Regions from separate parts of the Metabacillus sp. SLBN-84 genome, predicted to be linked through region 1. Evidence: a T-box and tRNA genes for the amino acid it is inferred to sense, from the RefSeq annotation. Region 1 holds a T-box; the other regions hold tRNA genes.
The links. A T-box is a leader RNA that pairs with one kind of tRNA and senses whether it is charged. The one in region 1 lies ahead of tyrS (tyrosine--tRNA ligase), so its partner is inferred to be a tRNA-Tyr.
Positions count from the first base shown of each region.

Region 2: it has a tRNA-Tyr gene. The T-box ahead of tyrS (tyrosine--tRNA ligase) is inferred to sense a tRNA for this amino acid. The anticodon was not compared.
Region 3: it has a tRNA-Tyr gene. The T-box ahead of tyrS (tyrosine--tRNA ligase) is inferred to sense a tRNA for this amino acid. The anticodon was not compared.

Region 1 is NZ_JBRJIP010000007.1:64,247-71,356, reverse strand. Features, by position in the region: gene RKD52_RS22620 (DUF3977 family protein) at 131-367, shown strand; gene RKD52_RS22615 (NUDIX hydrolase) at 486-953, shown strand; gene RKD52_RS22610 (NUDIX hydrolase) at 1,005-1,472, shown strand; gene RKD52_RS22605 (cytidine deaminase) at 1,638-2,057, shown strand; gene RKD52_RS22600 (hypothetical protein) at 2,631-3,005, shown strand; T-box leader at 3,355-3,607, shown strand; gene tyrS (tyrosine--tRNA ligase) at 3,694-4,908, shown strand; SAM riboswitch class I at 5,186-5,294, shown strand; gene RKD52_RS22590 (M14 family zinc carboxypeptidase) at 5,416-7,110, shown strand, end outside.
Region 2 is NZ_JBRJIP010000004.1:317-7,426, forward strand. Features, by position in the region: partial or broken rRNA gene RKD52_RS20670 (16S ribosomal RNA) at 1-1,101, shown strand, start outside; rRNA gene RKD52_RS20675 (23S ribosomal RNA) at 1,305-4,235, shown strand; rRNA gene rrf (5S ribosomal RNA) at 4,363-4,478, shown strand; tRNA gene RKD52_RS20685 (tRNA-Asn) at 4,507-4,581, shown strand; tRNA gene RKD52_RS20690 (tRNA-Thr) at 4,583-4,655, shown strand; tRNA gene RKD52_RS20695 (tRNA-Glu) at 4,674-4,748, shown strand; tRNA gene RKD52_RS20700 (tRNA-Val) at 4,788-4,863, shown strand; tRNA gene RKD52_RS20705 (tRNA-Thr) at 4,890-4,965, shown strand; tRNA gene RKD52_RS20710 (tRNA-Tyr) at 4,975-5,059, shown strand; tRNA gene RKD52_RS20715 (tRNA-Gln) at 5,174-5,248, shown strand; tRNA gene RKD52_RS20720 (tRNA-Lys) at 5,298-5,373, shown strand; tRNA gene RKD52_RS20725 (tRNA-Leu) at 5,388-5,468, shown strand; tRNA gene RKD52_RS20730 (tRNA-Gly) at 5,476-5,550, shown strand; tRNA gene RKD52_RS20735 (tRNA-Ala) at 5,556-5,628, shown strand; gene rocF (arginase) at 5,841-6,740, shown strand; gene sigW (RNA polymerase sigma factor SigW) at 6,952-7,110, shown strand, end outside.
Region 3 is NZ_JBRJIP010000001.1:3,664,952-3,672,061, forward strand. Features, by position in the region: gene RKD52_RS18470 (AAA family ATPase) at 1-687, opposite strand, end outside; tRNA gene RKD52_RS18475 (tRNA-Leu) at 964-1,044, opposite strand; tRNA gene RKD52_RS18480 (tRNA-Leu) at 1,079-1,164, opposite strand; tRNA gene RKD52_RS18485 (tRNA-Cys) at 1,186-1,259, opposite strand; tRNA gene RKD52_RS18490 (tRNA-Gly) at 1,269-1,343, opposite strand; tRNA gene RKD52_RS18495 (tRNA-Gln) at 1,402-1,476, opposite strand; tRNA gene RKD52_RS18500 (tRNA-His) at 1,510-1,582, opposite strand; tRNA gene RKD52_RS18505 (tRNA-Trp) at 1,610-1,683, opposite strand; tRNA gene RKD52_RS18510 (tRNA-Tyr) at 1,701-1,785, opposite strand; tRNA gene RKD52_RS18515 (tRNA-Thr) at 1,795-1,870, opposite strand; tRNA gene RKD52_RS18520 (tRNA-Phe) at 1,884-1,959, opposite strand; tRNA gene RKD52_RS18525 (tRNA-Asp) at 1,970-2,045, opposite strand; tRNA gene RKD52_RS18530 (tRNA-Met) at 2,049-2,125, opposite strand; tRNA gene RKD52_RS18535 (tRNA-Val) at 2,207-2,282, opposite strand; tRNA gene RKD52_RS18540 (tRNA-Glu) at 2,298-2,372, opposite strand; tRNA gene RKD52_RS18545 (tRNA-Ser) at 2,382-2,471, opposite strand; tRNA gene RKD52_RS18550 (tRNA-Asn) at 2,476-2,550, opposite strand; rRNA gene rrf (5S ribosomal RNA) at 2,567-2,682, opposite strand; rRNA gene RKD52_RS18560 (23S ribosomal RNA) at 2,810-5,740, opposite strand; rRNA gene RKD52_RS18565 (16S ribosomal RNA) at 5,944-7,110, opposite strand, start outside.

The DNA of each region.
Region 1 (7,110 bases):
CAAAGGGAGCAATTGCAGCAAAGTGGATTCCCTTTTGTAATTGAAGAATTGGGGGCGATTGCTAAACAAAGACGCCCCTCCCTGAAGTATTATGGAACTTCTCAATGGGGTTATTTGGGGTGAGTGAATTTTGAAATTTATTGAAATTGGGATAGGAAACAATTGGTTAATAAGGACTGAAACAGAGTTGGAAGATGGCACTGAATACGAGGAGAAAGGCATCATAGGTCCAATCAAATTCCACTCCTTTTATATAAGAATTTGGTTTGGTAAAACCGTTCTAATAGCAGACTTCAAAGAAGGTTTTAAAACACAAAAGAAAAATCGTAAAAACTTTAAAATCATATTCGGCATAGTTAGTGTTTGAATTTTTTTCAACTATCGGGGGCGTTAATCCAAGAGGGATAACGCTCTATTTGTTGAATTAACTATGAGAAGTATTTTAAAACAGTTAAACTAAATTCTAACTTTCAGAGAGGCCTATTATGAACGATTACGTAAAAACAATGAGAAAATTAATTGGTCAAGAAACCCTACTCACTGTAGGTTGCGGAGCCATCATTGAAGATGAACAAGAAAGAATTCTGTTGCAACAAAGGACAGATTATGGGTTTTGGGGAATCCCCGGAGGCATACTGGAACTTGGCGAAACTTTTGAAGAAACAGTTAAAAGAGAAGTCCTAGAGGAAACAGGTCTGTTCATAACCAAGTTAGATCTGTTTGGTATATATTCAGGAGAAAAGGGCTTTGCTAATTATGCTAATGGTGATCAAGTATATAGTGTACAAATCATCTTTTATACAACGGATTATACAGGTTTCTTAGAATCTAACAATGAAAGTAAAGAGTTATGCTTTCTACATAAAAACGAATTACCGAAAAATATTAACCCGCACCAATCTTCCTTTATTTTAGATTGGAAAAATAAAGTAACCAAACCCGTTATAAAATGAATTTTTATTGGATGTATATTAGATTCTTAAATTAAAGTATGGGGTGATCTTATGGATTATATAAAACATTTAAGGTCAATGGTAGGGAATGAAAAAGTAATTATGGTAGTAGCAGGTGCCTTGGTGTTCAATTCAAAAGGTCTTTTGTTGTTGCAGCTAAGATCAGATAATCAAAAGTGGGGACTTCCAGGTGGCTTTATGGAATTAAATGAATCTGTTCAAGACACTGCTAAAAGAGAAGTGTTTGAAGAGACTGGGTTGAATCTTGGAGAGATGTCTTTGTTTGGAATCTACTCAGGTCCAAACAAAGAAAAAACATTTCCTAATGGAGACCAAGTAGCTTTAGTTGAAGTATTTTTTAAATGTAATGATTATACTGGAGTTCTAGTTGAAAAAAATGAGGAATCTCTAAAAAATAGATTTTTCTCGTTAGTTGAGTTGCCTAATAATATATTTTTAGAACATATAGGAGTAATCAATGATGTGTTGTCTGAGAAGAAACTACCTGTTATTGGTTGAAAGTTGGATCCTCTTCACTTAGTCAGATATTCAACAATCGGGGGCGATTGCTTAACAAAGTGTCGCCTTTTCTTATTGAAGTAAAGGAGCAATTTAGTTAAAGAACGGGTTAAGCTACTATAATTATGCTGGTTAAAGAAAAAGAAGTAATGCGGGGGAACAAATTTGAATATTGAACAAAAAATATATCAAGCAGCAAAAAAACTGATTGAAAAAAGATACCCTACTGGCTGGGGCGGTGCGGCAGCAATGTACACTAACAATGGTGAAATATTGACAAGTGTTGCTCCAGAGGTCATAAATGCTTCAACAGAGTTATGTATAGAAACAGGTGCAATTTTGGAAGCACATAAGCTTAATACAAAAATAACTCATTCAGTTTGTGTTGTAAGAGATAATGAAAATGAAGAATTTAAGGTATTAACTCCTTGTGGGGTCTGTCAAGAAAGATTGATTTACTGGGGAAGGGATGTAAAGGTAGCGGTATCTTCAAGTGACGAGAAACCATTACTTTTCAAAACATTAAAAGAAGTTCAGCCGTATCATTGGTCTCAAGCATACAAAGATGAAGAATTATTCGACTAACGTATGCTTTTCTTTAATAAGACTTCACAATGATCTTCAAAAAGCTGGCCCTTTTCTTTGGTAAGACAACATAATTGATATTCAACAATCGGGGGCGTTAATCCAAGAAGGATTGACGCTTTTTGTGGCGAAATTTAGTGGAATGGCTTATTAAAGGAGCAATGAATAAATAATGAAAAAACAATTAGCCGCGGCACTACTATTACTCGGTTGTTTAGTATATTTGATTTTTGCCCTATTCCAAAGCGAACTATACCTTTCTCACTTCTCTGTAGAGGCAGTCAACCCCATTAGTTTGGACTGGAATAGCATCAACATTGATACTAAGTTTCAAGATGGAGAGCCTGAATCAGTCTACCGTATTTGGTTAACGCCCATATACGGAGTTGTATGTTTGTCTTTAGTATTAATTGCTTTGTCATTTAGAAGGAAGAACACATAGTTATCAATCTTCCGCAATCGGGGACAATTGCTTAACAAAGTTTCTCCTCCTCTTCATATTAAAGAAAAGAGCAGAATTGTTGAAAGAACTAAGGTTAATTGTTTTAAAGATAAGAGATGGAGGATTTATTATTGAGTTCTAATGAGATTACTTTAAAAGCAAAGACTGATATTGATGTGGATACATATAAAATTTTGAGTGAATATCTAGGGGAAGGTCAAGTGAAATCCTTGAACAATAAAGCTGTAACCTTACAAAATGTTGAGGTTATCAATAAGTTTTATTATTCAATGAGCGTAAAAGACACTAGAGATCATTCAGACGTGGCGTTCACATTTCATGTATTTAAATTAAAGAATGAATTATTCATTGTATATGTTAAGACTGATATAAAGTTCTCTTTTGAAGTTAAAGAAACAATTCAAGAAGTGAGAGAAAAACATACCTGGTTCATTGAGCATATTATTGATTTTCACAGAGATGTAATTATTTCAAAAAGAAATTAGTACAAGTGCATTAGATATCATCATTAATGCTATTACTGTATGGAATACAGTTCATCTCACAGAAGAAACAAAAGTTTTAAGTGAAAAAGAAATACTAAAACATACATTATCATTAAGGTGGGAAAAAATTAACTTCTTACGAGAGTATACACTTGAGATGAAAAAATGACAGAACTTAACTCTTTAATATCATTAGATCGAGAAGATCCTGAAGGTACCCCTGTTAAATAATCATTTAATTCCTGGAATGGAAATCAGTTGTATTGACAGATTTAAACGACACAGATAAAATCAAAAATATTAATATCTGCATAATGAAGATTTGTTCAAAACATATCGGAGTATAAGGGTAAAGGCTATGATAAGAAAGAGTAGCAATCATGTAAACAAACAGAAAGTTACCGGTTGATGAGAGGTGCATGTTGAACGATTGTGAATACATCTTGGAGCTGTGTATCGAACGGGTATTCCTTAGTAGACTACACCGGTTAGGCATCCGTAATCATGTGCTAAAGTATTGTCAAATGACTTTACTTATAAAGATAAGCGATGTGAGTTGCTTATAAATTAAAGGTGGTAACACGAGATGAATCGTCCTTTTGGTTAATCCAAAAGGGCGTTTTTTTATTATCCTTTACTTCTTATAGAACTTGCAATGTTAGAAATAATATTTCAAGGAGATGTTAGTATGATGGTAAAACCTGTAGAACAATTAAAAATTATTATGAAAGGTGTGCAAGAATTAGTAAACGAGGAAGAATTGATGGCGAAATTAGAAAAGTCATACCAATTACAGACTCCGCTTACTATTAAATTAGGACTTGACCCTTCTGCACCTGATATCCACTTAGGTCATGCAGTCGTCTTAAGAAAAATAAAACAGCTGCAAGATTTGGGGCATAAAGTTGTAATTATTATCGGTGATTTTACAGGTCGTATTGGAGACCCAACTGGAAAAGCGAAAGGCCGAGTGGCTCTAAATGACGAACAGGTTATAGCAAATGCAAAAACATACTTTGAGCAAATCTTTAAGGTGCTAGATTCAGAAAAAACAACTGTCCGCTTTAACAGCGAGTGGCTTTCAAAATTAACCTTCGAGGAAGTCATTAAACTAGCAGCAACAACATCGGTTGCAAGATTATTAGAACGTGATGATTTCCAGAATAGATATAAAAATCAAGTGCCAATAGGAATACACGAATTTTTCTACCCACTAATGCAAGCGTATGATTCTGTAGAGATTCAAGCGGATATTGAATTAGGTGGAACAGACCAAACATTTAACATTCTAATGGGCCGTACACTTCAAAAACATTTGGGATTAGAAAAGCAAATTGCCATTTTCATGCCCTTACTTGAAGGTCTTGATGGTATGGAAAAGATGAGCAAAAGTCTTGGGAATTATATCGGAATTAATGAACCTGCAGAAGTAATGTTTAAGAAGGTTATGGAAGTACCAGACAGCCTAATTATTAAATACTTTGATTTGGCTACGGATCTACATCCAGATGAGATTGCAAACATTAAACAACAACTAGAAAACGGAGTTAATCCGAGAGATATCAAACTTGTTTTAGCTAAAATCATTACGAATTTATACTGGGGAGAAGAAGAAACCAAACGAGCGATAGCATACTTTGAAACAGCATTTAGTAAAAAAGACATCCCAAATGATATACCTAAAATTTTGATAGAAATTGGGGAGGAAACAGTTGAAGCCATCATTCCCCAGTTAATAGAAGAAGGGTTCATAAAAAGTAAAAGCGAATTTATTCGTTTAGTTAAACAAGAGGGTGTACAGCTCAATAAAGAAAAAATAAATCACGATGATTTAGACCGAGTATTAATGAATGAAGACGTACTACAGATTGGTAAAAAGAGATTCCTGCGTTTCATTAAATAATTTAGTGATTTTGAGGAGCGTTAATTGTGTATTCCAGCATTAACGCTCCTTAATTTATACCTACACCTAATATAACTTTTTTTCTCTAATCTACATGAAGACGTTTTTTATGTGGAACAACCATTCCGAAAAGCCAACTAGATATTTCTTCCTGTTATTTTCGCAAAATAAGAACTACTCTATTTAGTGCATATAATCAAAAAGTATCATTTTCCTTTTTATGTATTGACTCTAAGTGTGATTAGGATATAATTCATACTAATTTAATAGAATTACTTCTTTATCAAGAGCAGGTGGAGGGACAAGCCCGATGAAACCCGGCAACCGGTCGACATTGATTCGATACGGTGCTAATTCTTGCAGCTTTTAGAGCTGGGAGATAAGGAAGAGGAATATTGTCTTTATTATACAAAGCCTCTTTCTTAGGAAAGGGGCTTTTTTGTGTGGAGAAAGGAGGATTACCGACAAAGCAATTGTATAAATACAAAATACTGAAGGAGAATGAAAATGAAACGACCCATTATATCAATGTTACTAAGTGTCTCTTTACTTGCTGGAATACTTCCAGCTACTGATGTACTTGCAGAAGGTAATAAACCCGTCGAACGAAAACATAGTCTTTTCAACACAGAAAAATACGACTACATAACGTATGACGCGCTTAAACAAAAACTAACTAACTACGAAAAGACAAGCAGCAGAGTTAATTTAAATATTACAGGTAAGTCCTCTACTGGCAAAGACTTATACACAGTGACGATAGAAGAGTCAGAGTCTAAGAGTTCTGCTGAGAAATATAAAACGCTCCGTAAACTAATGTCTGATGATCCTGTAAAAGCCCAGCAATATTTAAAAGGTAATCCTGATATAAAAGCACCCATATTAATTCACGCGTCTATACACGGTACAGAGTTCGTAGGCACGGATGCGGTTATCGAACTGATTGAACGATTTGGTTATGAGAACGACAAGGAAACGAAGGAGATTTTAAAAAATTTTACAATAATCATAAATGTCAATGCTAATCCAGATGGAAGAATAGATGCAACCAGGTTTAATGCTGAGGGAATTGATCTAAATCGAGATTTTGTAACACAATCTCAGCCAGAGACAAAAGCAGTGGTTAAACAAATTGCAGATTACAACCCGTTAGTTCTCTTGGATCTTCATGGATACGTGAAACAGAGGGGAGCTGCTAAACATCCTGGCCTCATCCTTCCAGGAACACCTCCTCATAACCCAAATTATGAATATGATCTGTTATATAAATGGATGAACAAACAAGCGGAAGCGATGGAATCAGAACTAGTAAGTGAAAGAGAAAACTATGAATCTGAACTCTATCAAACAATGGAAGGGACGCATATTCCATTAAGAGATTCAGCCTCCGGATGGGACGTATATCCGCCGATTTACACACCTGCGTATGCAATGCTGCATGGGGGCTATGGATACACACTTGAAGCGCCTACAAACGATTGGGACGGTGTGAAGTGGCAAGTCGATGCTGTTTCGGGCGCATTGAAATTTGCTCTTCAGAATAAACAGGCAATGCTAAATGATCAGATTGAAGTTTTTGTTCGCGGGGTCAAAGGTGAACATCCGAATAATGAAGAACATTTCTATCCGGAAGCTTATGTAATACCAGAAAATAAAGAAGATAATTCAGTAGTGCAGAAGGCTGTTCAGCATTTAGTAGACAACGATGTGAAGGTGGAAAAAAGCAAGCAGTCCTTTACCTTGGATGGAAATCGTTATGAAAAAGGAACGTATATAGTAGATCTGGACCAAGCGAAGGCGGGTTTAGCAAACGTTTTTCTGTGGGACGGTGAAGACATTTCAAATGATATCGATGCCATGTATGACATTTCTGCCTGGAATCTTCCTGAGTTATGGGGATTCGAAGCAGTCGAATCGCATAAAGAACTTAATGTAAAATCAACAAAAGTGAAAAAGGCAGATCATGCGGGGAAAGTAACTGGCTCTGGTCCGTACGTTATCCCAAATACCTCTGTCGAAGCTGTTTCACTTGTTAACGCACTTCTAAAACAAGGAGTATCCATAAAGAAAGATACAAAAGGGAATTTCTATGCCTATGCAAAAAGAGTGCAAATTCAAAAAGAGGTTCAGAAATCTGGATTATCTTTAAAATCTGGTAATACGCCAAGTAATGCTGTTACTGTAAAAAGTAAAAAGGTTGCG
Region 2 (7,110 bases), on a different contig from region 1:
AGGGAAGAACAAGTGCCGGAGTAACTGCCGGTGCCTTGACGGTACCTGACCAGAAAGCCACGGCTAACTACGTGCCAGCAGCCGCGGTAATACGTAGGTGGCAAGCGTTGTCCGGAATTATTGGGCGTAAAGCGCGCGCAGGCGGTTTCTTAAGTCTGATGTGAAAGCCCCCGGCTCAACCGGGGAGGGTCATTGGAAACTGGGAAACTTGAGTGCAGAAGAGGAGAGTGGAATTCCACGTGTAGCGGTGAAATGCGTAGAGATGTGGAGGAACACCAGTGGCGAAGGCGACTCTCTGGTCTGTAACTGACGCTGAGGCGCGAAAGCGTGGGGAGCGAACAGGATTAGATACCCTGGTAGTCCACGCCGTAAACGATGAGTGCTAAGTGTTAGAGGGTTTCCGCCCTTTAGTGCTGCAGCTAACGCATTAAGCACTCCGCCTGGGGAGTACGGTCGCAAGACTGAAACTCAAAGGAATTGACGGGGGCCCGCACAAGCGGTGGAGCATGTGGTTTAATTCGAAGCAACGCGAAGAACCTTACCAGGTCTTGACATCCTTTGCCACTTCTAGAGATAGAAGGTTCCCCTTCGGGGGACAAAGTGACAGGTGGTGCATGGTTGTCGTCAGCTCGTGTCGTGAGATGTTGGGTTAAGTCCCGCAACGAGCGCAACCCTTGATCTTAGTTGCCAGCATTCAGTTGGGCACTCTAAGGTGACTGCCGGTGACAAACCGGAGGAAGGTGGGGATGACGTCAAATCATCATGCCCCTTATGACCTGGGCTACACACGTGCTACAATGGATGGTACAAAGGGCTGCGAGACCGCGAGGTTTAGCCAATCCCATAAAACCATTCTCAGTTCGGATTGCAGGCTGCAACTCGCCTGCATGAAGCTGGAATCGCTAGTAATCGCGGATCAGCATGCCGCGGTGAATACGTTCCCGGGCCTTGTACACACCGCCCGTCACACCACGAGAGTTTGCAACACCCGAAGTCGGTGGGGTAACCGCAAGGAGCCAGCCGCCTAAGGTGGGGTAGATGATTGGGGTGAAGTCGTAACAAGGTAGCCGTATCGGAAGGTGCGGCTGGATCACCTCCTTTCTAAGGATATGAGGTCGCTTTTGGTTTTTGTTTAGTTTTGAGAGATCATTCTCTCTATATGAAAGAAGGCAAATCATTATGATCTGCCGGTTGTTCTTTGAAAACTGGATAACGTAATTGATAACAAGTAATTCACTGAGATTTACGCTTACCATAGTGATTTTCTTAGACTTTACAGTCTAAACAAACGATTGACCAATTTTGGTTAAGTTATGAAGGGCGCACGGTGGATGCCTTGGCACTAGGAGCCGATGAAGGACGGGACTAACACCGATATGCTTTGGGGAGCTGTAAGTAAGCTTTGATCCAGAGATTTCCGAATGGGGAAACCCACTGTTCGTAATGGAACAGTATCTTTACCTGAATACATAGGGTACTGAAGGCAGACCCGGGGAACTGAAACATCTAAGTACCCGGAGGAAGAGAAAGCAAATGCGATTTCCCAAGTAGCGGCGAGCGAAACGGAATCAGCCCAAACCAAGAGGCTTGCCTCTTGGGGTTGTAGGACACTCTATACGGAGTTACAAAGGAACGGGGTAGATGAAGCGGCCTGGAAAGGCCTGTCATAGAAGGTAAAAACCCTGTAGTCGAAACTTCGTTCCCTCCAGAGTGGATCCTGAGTACGGCGGGACACGTGAAATCCCGTCGGAATCCGGGAGGACCATCTCCCAAGGCTAAATACTACCTAGTGACCGATAGTGAACCAGTACCGTGAGGGAAAGGTGAAAAGCACCCCGGAAGGGGAGTGAAAAGATCCTGAAACCGTGTGCTTACAAGTAGTCAGAGCCCATTAACGGGTGATGGCGTGCCTTTTGTAGAATGAACCGGCGAGTTACGATCCCGTGCAAGGTTAAGTTGATGAGACGGAGCCGCAGCGAAAGCGAGTCTGAATAGGGCGAATTAGTACGTGGTCGTAGACCCGAAACCAGGTGATCTACCCATGTCCAGGGTGAAGTTCAGGTAACACTGAATGGAGGCCCGAACCCACGCACGTTGAAAAGTGCGGGGATGAGGTGTGGGTAGCGGAGAAATTCCAATCGAACTTGGAGATAGCTGGTTCTCTCCGAAATAGCTTTAGGGCTAGCCTCGAGTATGAGAGTCTTGGAGGTAGAGCACTGATTGGACTAGGGGCCCTCATCGGGTTACCGAATTCAGTCAAACTCCGAATGCCAAAGACTTGCTCCTCGGGAGTCAGACTGCGAGTGATAAGATCCGTAGTCAAGAGGGAAACAGCCCAGACCGCCAGCTAAGGTCCCAAAGTATACGTTAAGTGGAAAAGGATGTGGAGTTGCTTAGACAACCAGGATGTTGGCTTAGAAGCAGCCACCATTTAAAGAGTGCGTAATAGCTCACTGGTCGAGTGACTCTGCGCCGAAAATGTACCGGGGCTAAACGTATCACCGAAGCTGCGGACTGTTCTTACGAACAGTGGTAGGAGAGCGTTCTAAGGGCGTCGAAGCCAGACCGGAAGGACTGGTGGAGCGCTTAGAAGTGAGAATGCCGGTATGAGTAGCGAAAGAGGGGTGAGAATCCCCTCCACCGAATGCCTAAGGTTTCCTGAGGAAGGCTCGTCCGCTCAGGGTTAGTCGGGACCTAAGCCGAGGCCGAAAGGCGTAGGCGATGGACAACAGGTTGATATTCCTGTACCACCTCCTCACCATTTGAGCAATGGGGGGACGCAGGAGGATAGGGCAAGCGCGCTGTTGGATATGCGCGTCCAAGCAGTTAGGCCGGGAAGTAGGCAAATCCGCTTCCCATATAAGGCTGAGCTGTGATGGCGAGGGAAATTTAGTACCGAAGTTCCTGATTCCACACTGCCAAGAAAAGCCTCTAGCGAGGTGAGAGGTGCCCGTACCGCAAACCGACACAGGTAGGCGAGGAGAGAATCCTAAGGTGAGCGAGAGAACTCTCGTTAAGGAACTCGGCAAAATGACCCCGTAACTTCGGGAGAAGGGGTGCTTTTTAGGGTGAATAGCCCTGAAAAGCCGCAGTGAATAGGCCCAGGCGACTGTTTAGCAAAAACACAGGTCTCTGCGAAGCCGCAAGGCGAAGTATAGGGGCTGACGCCTGCCCGGTGCTGGAAGGTTAAGGGGAGAGGTTAGCGCAAGCGAAGCTTTGAACCGAAGCCCCAGTAAACGGCGGCCGTAACTATAACGGTCCTAAGGTAGCGAAATTCCTTGTCGGGTAAGTTCCGACCCGCACGAAAGGCGTAACGATCTGGGCACTGTCTCAACGAGAGACTCGGTGAAATTATAGTACCTGTGAAGATGCAGGTTACCCGCGACAGGACGGAAAGACCCCGTGGAGCTTTACTGCAGCCTGATATTGAATTTTGGTACAGCTTGTACAGGATAGGTAGGAGCCTTGGAAACCGGAGCGCCAGCTTCGGTGGAGGCATTGGTGGGATACTACCCTTGCTGTATTGAAATTCTAACCCGCAGCCCTTACCGGGCTGGGAGACAGTGTCAGGCGGGCAGTTTGACTGGGGCGGTCGCCTCCTAAAATGTAACGGAGGCGCCCAAAGGTTCCCTCAGAATGGTTGGAAATCATTCGCAGAGTGTAAAGGCACAAGGGAGCTTGACTGCGAGACCTACAAGTCGAGCAGGGACGAAAGTCGGGCTTAGTGATCCGGTGGTTCCGCATGGAAGGGCCATCGCTCAACGGATAAAAGCTACCCCGGGGATAACAGGCTTATCTCCCCCAAGAGTCCACATCGACGGGGAGGTTTGGCACCTCGATGTCGGCTCATCGCATCCTGGGGCTGTAGTCGGTCCCAAGGGTTGGGCTGTTCGCCCATTAAAGCGGTACGCGAGCTGGGTTCAGAACGTCGTGAGACAGTTCGGTCCCTATCCGTCGTGGGCGCAGGAAATTTGAGAGGAGCTGTCCTTAGTACGAGAGGACCGGGATGGACGCACCGCTGGTGTACCAGTTGTCTTGCCAAAGGCATCGCTGGGTAGCTATGTGCGGAAGGGATAAGTGCTGAAAGCATCTAAGCATGAAGCCCCCCTCAAGATGAGATTTCCCATCACATTTGTGAGTAAGAACCCTGAAAGATGATCAGGTTGATAGGTCTGAGGTGGAAGCGCGGTGACGTGTGGAGCTGACAGATACTAATCGTTCGAGGACTTAACCATAGTCTAACTAAGCGTAAGTTGCACGTGAATCTTGTTATCAAACGTTATTCAGTTTTGAAAGAATAACTTCTTTCAAAAAAAGCTTGAAATCTTCGGATTTCATAGTATAATAATTTTTGTCACTATGTCTGGTGATGATGGCAAAGAGGTCACACCCGTTCCCATGCCGAACACGGAAGTTAAGCTCTTTAGCGCCGATGGTAGTTGGGGGTTTCCCCCTGTGAGAGTAGGACGTTGCCAGGCTTGTGAACAAATCATACTATTATATTATTCCGCAGTAGCTCAGTGGTAGAGCTATCGGCTGTTAACCGATCGGTCGTAGGTTCGAGTCCTACCTGCGGAGCCATGCTTCCATAGCTCAGTCGGTAGAGCACTTCCATGGTAAGGAAGAGGTCATCGGTTCAAGCCCGGTTGGGAGCTTACACTACAATTTCAACTGGCCCGTTGGTCAAGCGGTTAAGACACCGCCCTTTCACGGCGGTAACACGGGTTCGAATCCCGTACGGGTCACCATTGTTTTTTTATGTGAAATACTAAACATTCTTTTCTTCTGGAGGATTAGCTCAGCTGGGAGAGCATCTGCCTTACAAGCAGAGGGTCGGCGGTTCGAGCCCGTCATCCTCCACCATAAGAATTTAATACCTTTACTTTAATGCCGGTGTAGCTCAATTGGTAGAGCAACTGACTTGTAATCAGTAGGTTGGGGGTTCAAGTCCTCTCGCCGGCACCACTGAAATGTGGAGGGGTAGCGAAGTGGCTAAACGCGGCGGACTGTAAATCCGCTCCCTCCGGGTTCGGCGGTTCGAATCCGTCCCCCTCCACCATTTTATTTAAACAAGCGGAAAGTGAATAGAATGTGTCTGGACTGTAAATAATAAGGTTAGTTTACATAAACCTTTTTACGGTCAATTCCAATTTTAAAAAATACATACTTTCATTGGGCTATAGCCAAGCGGTAAGGCAACGGACTTTGACTCCGTCATGCGCTGGTTCGAATCCAGCTAGCCCAGCCATTTTTTTGAACTGTGTGTCTGCGCAGGATTAAAAGAGTGTTTTCATATTGTGCCATTAGCTCAGTCGGTAGAGCATCTGACTTTTAATCAGAGGGTCGAAGGTTCGAGTCCTTCATGGCACACCATTTTTCCTTAATATGCGGGTGTGGCGGAATTGGCAGACGCGCTAGACTTAGGATCTAGTGTCTTTGACGTGGGGGTTCGAGTCCCTTCACCCGCATGATGTTGCGGAAGTAGTTCAGTGGTAGAACACCACCTTGCCAAGGTGGGGGTCGCGGGTTCGAATCCCGTCTTCCGCTCCATATTCGGGGCCTTAGCTCAGCTGGGAGAGCGCCTGCCTTGCACGCAGGAGGTCAGCGGTTCGATCCCGCTAGGCTCCATCTTTAAACCTAAGACTATATAGTCTTAGGTTTTTTTGTTTTCCAGAAATGCTGATTGAAGGATAGAGTGCTGCAAACTGGACAGATGCGTTTATGGGCATTCTTTTTAACAGAAAACTCTGTATATATATACACGATTTTGTCGAGTTGAGTCATCTCCCCTTTTGAACGTACAATAGAGGCACAGGCTTCTACTAAGGGGGATGATTGTAATGAAAGAAAGAATATCAATTATTGGAGTACCAATGGATCTTGGACAAATGCGCCGCGGTGTCGATATGGGTCCAAGTGCGATTCGATATGCCGGTGTTGTTGAGAGATTGGAAGGGCTCAGCTATGAGATTGAAGATAAAGGCGATATTGAGATTGGACGTGCGAACAGAGAAGAAGAAGCAGCCAATAATCTAAGAAATTTGAAAGCGGTGTCAGAAGCCAGTGTGAAGCTTTCAGAACAGGTGGATGAAGCAATCAAATCGGGTGCCTTTCCTCTTGTTTTCGGCGGAGACCACAGCATTGCGATCGGAACGCTTGCAGGGGTTTCGAAGCACTATGAGAATCTCGGAGTCATCTGGTACGATGCCCATGGCGATTTAAATACCGGAGAAACGTCACCATCAGGCAATATTCATGGGATGCCTCTTGCTGTCAGCATCGGAATCGGAGATGAGACACTTACGAGAATTGGAGGCTATACTCCTAAAGTGAAGCCCGAGAACATTGTAATCATTGGTGCGAGATCTCTTGATCAGGGTGAAAAAGAGCTGATTAAGGAAAAAGGGATTAAAGTATATACCATGCATGAAATTGACCGTCTGGGCATGACAAAGGTGATGGAGGAAACCATCGAGTATTTGAAGGAGCGTACAGATGGAGTTCATCTTTCATTGGACCTTGACGGGCTTGACCCTCATGATGCACCGGGTGTCGGAACACCTGTTATTGGCGGCATCAGCTACAGGGAAAGTCATCTTGCTATGGAAATGCTTGCAGAATCAGAGATTATCACCTCAGCAGAGTTTGTTGAAGTAAATCCGATTCTGGATGAAAAAAATAAAACCGCAACAGTAGCTGTTGCTTTAATGGGCTCTTTATTCGGAGAAAAGCTCAAATAATAATGGGGACAAAAGGCATAGCCGATTGAGGCTATGCCTTTCCATTTTCGTGGGAATCTTTTAAGATAGATTTAAGATAAACCTCCTCAAAAGCCATCTACAGGACACCTAAAATTTGTTAAACTATTTTTATGTGAAAAAAAATGAAACCTTTTATTCGGCTTATACGTAATAAGGGGAATCCGCGATTTGTGCGGAGGTAAGGGGTATCATGGAGACGATCGTAAAAAACAGGATTAAACAAGTGAAAAAAGGCGACCAGAATGCATTTGCCGAAATAGTAGATCTGTATAAGGACAAGATTTATCAGCTTTGCTACCGCATGCTTGGGAATTCTCATGAGGCTGAGGATATTGCTCAGGAAGCGTTT
Region 3 (7,110 bases), on a different contig from region 1:
CAGATTTTTCTCCAGAACATATTTAATATTTGTAATATCAAAAGGAAAATTCAATTCAGGAACTAACCCAAACTTATTAATTGCTTGTATATCTTTTTGTTTCATCGAGATTTCGAGTTCTTTCTTTTTTATATCTATTTTCTTATCAATATGAATATCTGGTTTTAATTTTAAAAATTCTTTAATGGTATGAATCTTTATATGCTTAACTATTTTTAATTCTAAACTCTGTAACTGTTCCTTGTGTTTTGTAATATCATTTTTTATTACTTTTATTTCTTCTGCTAATTGAACTCCCGATTCTCCAATTACAAATTGGTGCAAGTTTTTTTTGTGCGATATAGAGGTTTCAAAACCTGAATATATATTATTATTAATAAAAAAAGTATCAAAAATTTCAATGGTAGGCATTCTTCTATTCCATTTATTTTTTTTGAATACATGCTCTACTTCTGATAGTAATTTAACTTCCTGATCTTCATTAAAACCAATTGTTTTTCTACTAGTTATAACTTTGGGTTTACCTGTTTCTAAGGACTTTAAGATAGCTGTTAGAGTGGTTTTGCCACTTCCATTATTAGCATAGATAACGTTTAACTTTTCAAAGAAAGAGTTTATTTTCATATCACTGGCACTAAAATTGCTATATCTTCCAACACCTCTGATTTTAATAATCTTTTTAATCAAATAAATCCCCCTCATACGAACTTAATTCTAACCTTAGTCTACCATTAATTGGATTACTCAAGACTATACTTTCATTTAAAATATATATTCTATTGTAAACGACAACTTGGGGAAATTAAGCACCTAATTTATATTCGAAATTGTTAATACGTTACTTTTCCTAGCAATTTCACACGAACTTTCTCGTGCAAATTAGAAAATTTAACCCTTTTAAAATAACAAAAAAAGACTTCCTAACATATAGTTAGAAAGCCTTTAAATTCAATGTTTTTTAGATACCGGTGGTCGGGGTCGAACCGACACTCCAGAGGAACACGATTTTGAGTCGTGCGCGTCTGCCAATTCCGCCACACCGGCAAATTGATCATTTTTCGAACTGGATACTGGTTGATGCCGAGGACCGGAATCGAACCGGTACGGTAGTCACCTACCGCAGGATTTTAAGTCCTGTGCGTCTGCCAGTTCCGCCACCCCGGCTAAGGGTGAGTTCATAAAAATTGGAGGCGACACCCGGATTTGAACCGGGGATAAAGGTTTTGCAGACCTCTGCCTTACCACTTGGCTATGCCGCCTTAAGATTCTGGAGCGGAAGACGGGATTCGAACCCGCGACCCCCACCTTGGCAAGGTGGTGTTCTACCACTGAACTACTTCCGCACTCGCTGTAATTGTATCTTATGCAGCTGGTGCACAAAGATGACTGTTAAAGTGAAAATGGCTGGGCTAGCTGGATTCGAACCAGCGCATGACGGAGTCAAAGTCCGTTGCCTTACCGCTTGGCTATAGCCCAAAACAAAAATAAAAACCCTATTAAGTAAAAAGGGGCGACTGATGGGAATCGAACCCACGAATGCCAGAGCCACAATCTGGTGCGTTAACCACTTCGCCACAGCCGCCATTATACTATATAAGATTAATTAAATTGGCAGGGGTAGTAGGACTCGAACCCACACCGGAGGTTTTGGAGACCTCTGTTCTACCTTTAAACTATACCCCTGTATTCTTTTTTAAAAATGGTGGAGGGGGACGGATTCGAACCGCCGAACCCTGAGGGAGCGGATTTACAGTCCGCCGCGTTTAGCCACTTCGCTACCCCTCCACATTTCAGTGGTGCCGGCAAGAGGACTTGAACCCCCAACCTACTGATTACAAGTCAGTTGCTCTACCAATTGAGCTACACCGGCATATAAGTGTAAATGGTGGCTTGGGACGGAATCGAACCGCCGACACAAGGATTTTCAGTCCTTTGCTCTACCGACTGAGCTACCAAGCCTTTATAAAAATGGCGGTCCCGACCGGGATCGAACCGGCGATCTCCTGCGTGACAGGCAGGCATGTTAACCGCTACACCACGGGACCATTTGGTTGCGGGGACAGGATTTGAACCTGCGACCTTCGGGTTATGAGCCCGACGAGCTACCAGACTGCTCCACCCCGCGATAATAATAAGGTAATCTTTTTCGTCCCGATAAGTTGGTGTTAAACCTGCTTGACCGTTACGCTGCTGCTTTAAATTTTCATGGTGGAGGATGACGGGCTCGAACCGCCGACCCTCTGCTTGTAAGGCAGATGCTCTCCCAGCTGAGCTAATCCTCCGCAGCGAAAATATGTTGGTGACCCGTACGGGATTCGAACCCGTGTTACCGCCGTGAAAGGGCGGTGTCTTAACCGCTTGACCAACGGGCCATAAAGTTGTGGCGGAGAGCAAGGGATTCGAACCCTTGAGACGGGTTACCGCCTACACGATTTCCAATCGTGCTCCTTCGGCCACTCGGACAGCTCTCCAAAATGGCTCCGCAGGTAGGACTCGAACCTACGACCGATCGGTTAACAGCCGATAGCTCTACCACTGAGCTACTGCGGAATAATAATTTTCACCAGCCTGGCAACGTCCTACTCTCACAGGGGGAAACCCCCAACTACCATCGGCGCTAAAGAGCTTAACTTCCGTGTTCGGCATGGGAACGGGTGTGACCTCTTTGCCATCATCACCAGACATAGTGACAAAAATTATTATACTATGAAATCCGAAGATTTCAAGCTTTTTTTGAAAGAAGTTATTCTTTCAAAACTGAATAACGTTTGATAACAAGATTCACGTGCAATTCACGCTTAGTTAGACTGTGGTTAAGTCCTCGAACGATTAGTATCTGTCAGCTCCACACGTCACCGCGCTTCCACCTCAGACCTATCAACCTGATCATCTTTCAGGGTTCTTACTCACAAATGTGATGGGAAATCTCATCTTGAGGGGGGCTTCATGCTTAGATGCTTTCAGCACTTATCCCTTCCGCACATAGCTACCCAGCGATGCCTTTGGCAAGACAACTGGTACACCAGCGGTGCGTCCATCCCGGTCCTCTCGTACTAAGGACAGCTCCTCTCAAATTTCCTGCGCCCACGACGGATAGGGACCGAACTGTCTCACGACGTTCTGAACCCAGCTCGCGTACCGCTTTAATGGGCGAACAGCCCAACCCTTGGGACCGACTACAGCCCCAGGATGCGATGAGCCGACATCGAGGTGCCAAACCTCCCCGTCGATGTGGACTCTTGGGGGAGATAAGCCTGTTATCCCCGGGGTAGCTTTTATCCGTTGAGCGATGGCCCTTCCATGCGGAACCACCGGATCACTAAGCCCGACTTTCGTCCCTGCTCGACTTGTAGGTCTCGCAGTCAAGCTCCCTTGTGCCTTTACACTCTGCGAATGATTTCCAACCATTCTGAGGGAACCTTTGGGCGCCTCCGTTACATTTTAGGAGGCGACCGCCCCAGTCAAACTGCCCGCCTGACACTGTCTCCCAGCCCGGTAAGGGCTGCGGGTTAGAATTTCAATACAGCAAGGGTAGTATCCCACCAATGCCTCCACCGAAGCTGGCGCTCCGGTTTCCAAGGCTCCTACCTATCCTGTACAAGCTGTACCAAAATTCAATATCAGGCTGCAGTAAAGCTCCACGGGGTCTTTCCGTCCTGTCGCGGGTAACCTGCATCTTCACAGGTACTATAATTTCACCGAGTCTCTCGTTGAGACAGTGCCCAGATCGTTACGCCTTTCGTGCGGGTCGGAACTTACCCGACAAGGAATTTCGCTACCTTAGGACCGTTATAGTTACGGCCGCCGTTTACTGGGGCTTCGGTTCAAAGCTTCGCTTGCGCTAACCTCTCCCCTTAACCTTCCAGCACCGGGCAGGCGTCAGCCCCTATACTTCGCCTTGCGGCTTCGCAGAGACCTGTGTTTTTGCTAAACAGTCGCCTGGGCCTATTCACTGCGGCTTTTCAGGGCTATTCACCCTAAAAAGCACCCCTTCTCCCGAAGTTACGGGGTCATTTTGCCGAGTTCCTTAACGAGAGTTCTCTCGCTCACCTTAGGATTCTCTCCTCGCCTACCTGTGTCGGTTTGCGGTACGGGCACCTCTCACCTCGCTAGAGGCTTTTCTTGGCAGTGTGGAATCAGGAACTTCGGTACTAAATTTCCCTCGCCATCACAGCTCAGCCTTATATGGGAAGCGGATTTGCCTACTTCCCGGCCTAACTGCTTGGACGCGCATATCCAGCAGCGCGCTTGCCCTATCCTCCTGCGTCCCCCCATTGCTCAAATGGTGAGGAGGTGGTACAGGAATATCAACCTGTTGTCCATCGCCTACGCCTTTCGGCCTCGGCTTAGGTCCCGACTAACCCTGAGCGGACGAGCCTTCCTCAGGAAACCTTAGGCATTCGGTGGAGGGGATTCTCACCCCTCTTTCGCTACTCATACCGGCATTCTCACTTCTAAGCGCTCCACCAGTCCTTCCGGTCTGGCTTCGACGCCCTTAGAACGCTCTCCTACCACTGTTCGTAAGAACAGTCCGCAGCTTCGGTGATACGTTTAGCCCCGGTACATTTTCGGCGCAGAGTCACTCGACCAGTGAGCTATTACGCACTCTTTAAATGGTGGCTGCTTCTAAGCCAACATCCTGGTTGTCTAAGCAACTCCACATCCTTTTCCACTTAACGTATACTTTGGGACCTTAGCTGGCGGTCTGGGCTGTTTCCCTCTTGACTACGGATCTTATCACTCGCAGTCTGACTCCCGAGGAGCAAGTCTTTGGCATTCGGAGTTTGACTGAATTCGGTAACCCGATGAGGGCCCCTAGTCCAATCAGTGCTCTACCTCCAAGACTCTCATACTCGAGGCTAGCCCTAAAGCTATTTCGGAGAGAACCAGCTATCTCCAAGTTCGATTGGAATTTCTCCGCTACCCACACCTCATCCCCGCACTTTTCAACGTGCGTGGGTTCGGGCCTCCATTCAGTGTTACCTGAACTTCACCCTGGACATGGGTAGATCACCTGGTTTCGGGTCTACGACCACGTACTAATTCGCCCTATTCAGACTCGCTTTCGCTGCGGCTCCGTCTCATCAACTTAACCTTGCACGGGATCGTAACTCGCCGGTTCATTCTACAAAAGGCACGCCATCACCCGTTAACGGGCTCTGACTACTTGTAAGCACACGGTTTCAGGATCTTTTCACTCCCCTTCCGGGGTGCTTTTCACCTTTCCCTCACGGTACTGGTTCACTATCGGTCACTAGGTAGTATTTAGCCTTGGGAGATGGTCCTCCCGGATTCCGACGGGATTTCACGTGTCCCGCCGTACTCAGGATCCACTCTGGAGGGAACGAAGTTTCGACTACAGGGTTTTTACCTTCTATGACAGGCCTTTCCAGGCCGCTTCATCTACCCCGTTCCTTTGTAACTCCGTATAGAGTGTCCTACAACCCCAAGAGGCAAGCCTCTTGGTTTGGGCTGATTCCGTTTCGCTCGCCGCTACTTGGGAAATCGCATTTGCTTTCTCTTCCTCCGGGTACTTAGATGTTTCAGTTCCCCGGGTCTGCCTTCAGTACCCTATGTATTCAGGTAAAGATACTGTTCCATTACGAACAGTGGGTTTCCCCATTCGGAAATCTCTGGATCAAAGCTTACTTACAGCTCCCCAAAGCATATCGGTGTTAGTCCCGTCCTTCATCGGCTCCTAGTGCCAAGGCATCCACCGTGCGCCCTTCATAACTTAACCAAAATTGGTCAATCGTTTGTTTAGACTGTAAAGTCTAAGAAAATCACTATGGTAAGCGTAAATCTCAGTGAATTACTTGTTATCAATTACGTTATCCAGTTTTCAAAGAACAACCGGCAGATCATGAATGATTGCCTTCTTTCATATAGAGAGAATGATCTCTCAAAACTAAACAAAAACCAAAAGCGACCTCATATCCTTAGAAAGGAGGTGATCCAGCCGCACCTTCCGATACGGCTACCTTGTTACGACTTCACCCCAATCATCTACCCCACCTTAGGCGGCTGGCTCCTTACGGTTACCCCACCGACTTCGGGTGTTGCAAACTCTCGTGGTGTGACGGGCGGTGTGTACAAGGCCCGGGAACGTATTCACCGCGGCATGCTGATCCGCGATTACTAGCGATTCCAGCTTCATGCAGGCGAGTTGCAGCCTGCAATCCGAACTGAGAATGGTTTTATGGGATTGGCTAAACCTCGCGGTCTCGCAGCCCTTTGTACCATCCATTGTAGCACGTGTGTAGCCCAGGTCATAAGGGGCATGATGATTTGACGTCATCCCCACCTTCCTCCGGTTTGTCACCGGCAGTCACCTTAGAGTGCCCAACTGAATGCTGGCAACTAAGATCAAGGGTTGCGCTCGTTGCGGGACTTAACCCAACATCTCACGACACGAGCTGACGACAACCATGCACCACCTGTCACTTTGTCCCCCGAAGGGGAACCTTCTATCTCTAGAAGTGGCAAAGGATGTCAAGACCTGGTAAGGTTCTTCGCGTTGCTTCGAATTAAACCACATGCTCCACCGCTTGTGCGGGCCCCCGTCAATTCCTTTGAGTTTCAGTCTTGCGACCGTACTCCCCAGGCGGAGTGCTTAATGCGTTAGCTGCAGCACTAAAGGGCGGAAACCCTCTAACACTTAGCACTCATCGTTTACGGCGTGGACTACCAGGGTATCTAATCCTGTTCGCTCCCCACGCTTTCGCGCCTCAGCGTCAGTTACAGACCAGAGAGTCGCCTTCGCCACTGGTGTTCCTCCACATCTCTACGCATTTCACCGCTACACGTGGAATTCCACTCTCCTCTTCTGCACTCAAGTTTCCCAGTTTCCAATGACCCTCCCCGGTTGAGCCGGGGGCTTTCACATCAGACTTAAGAAACCGCCTGCGCGCGCTTTACGCCCAATAATTCCGGACAACGCTTGCCACCTACGTATTACCGCGGCTGCTGGCACGTAGTTAGCCGTGGCTTTCTGGTCAGGTACCGTCAAGGCGCCGGCAGTTACTCCGGCACTTGTTCTTCCCTGACAACAGAGTTTTACGATCCGAAAACCTTCATCACTCACGCGGCGTTGCTCCGTCAGACTTTCGT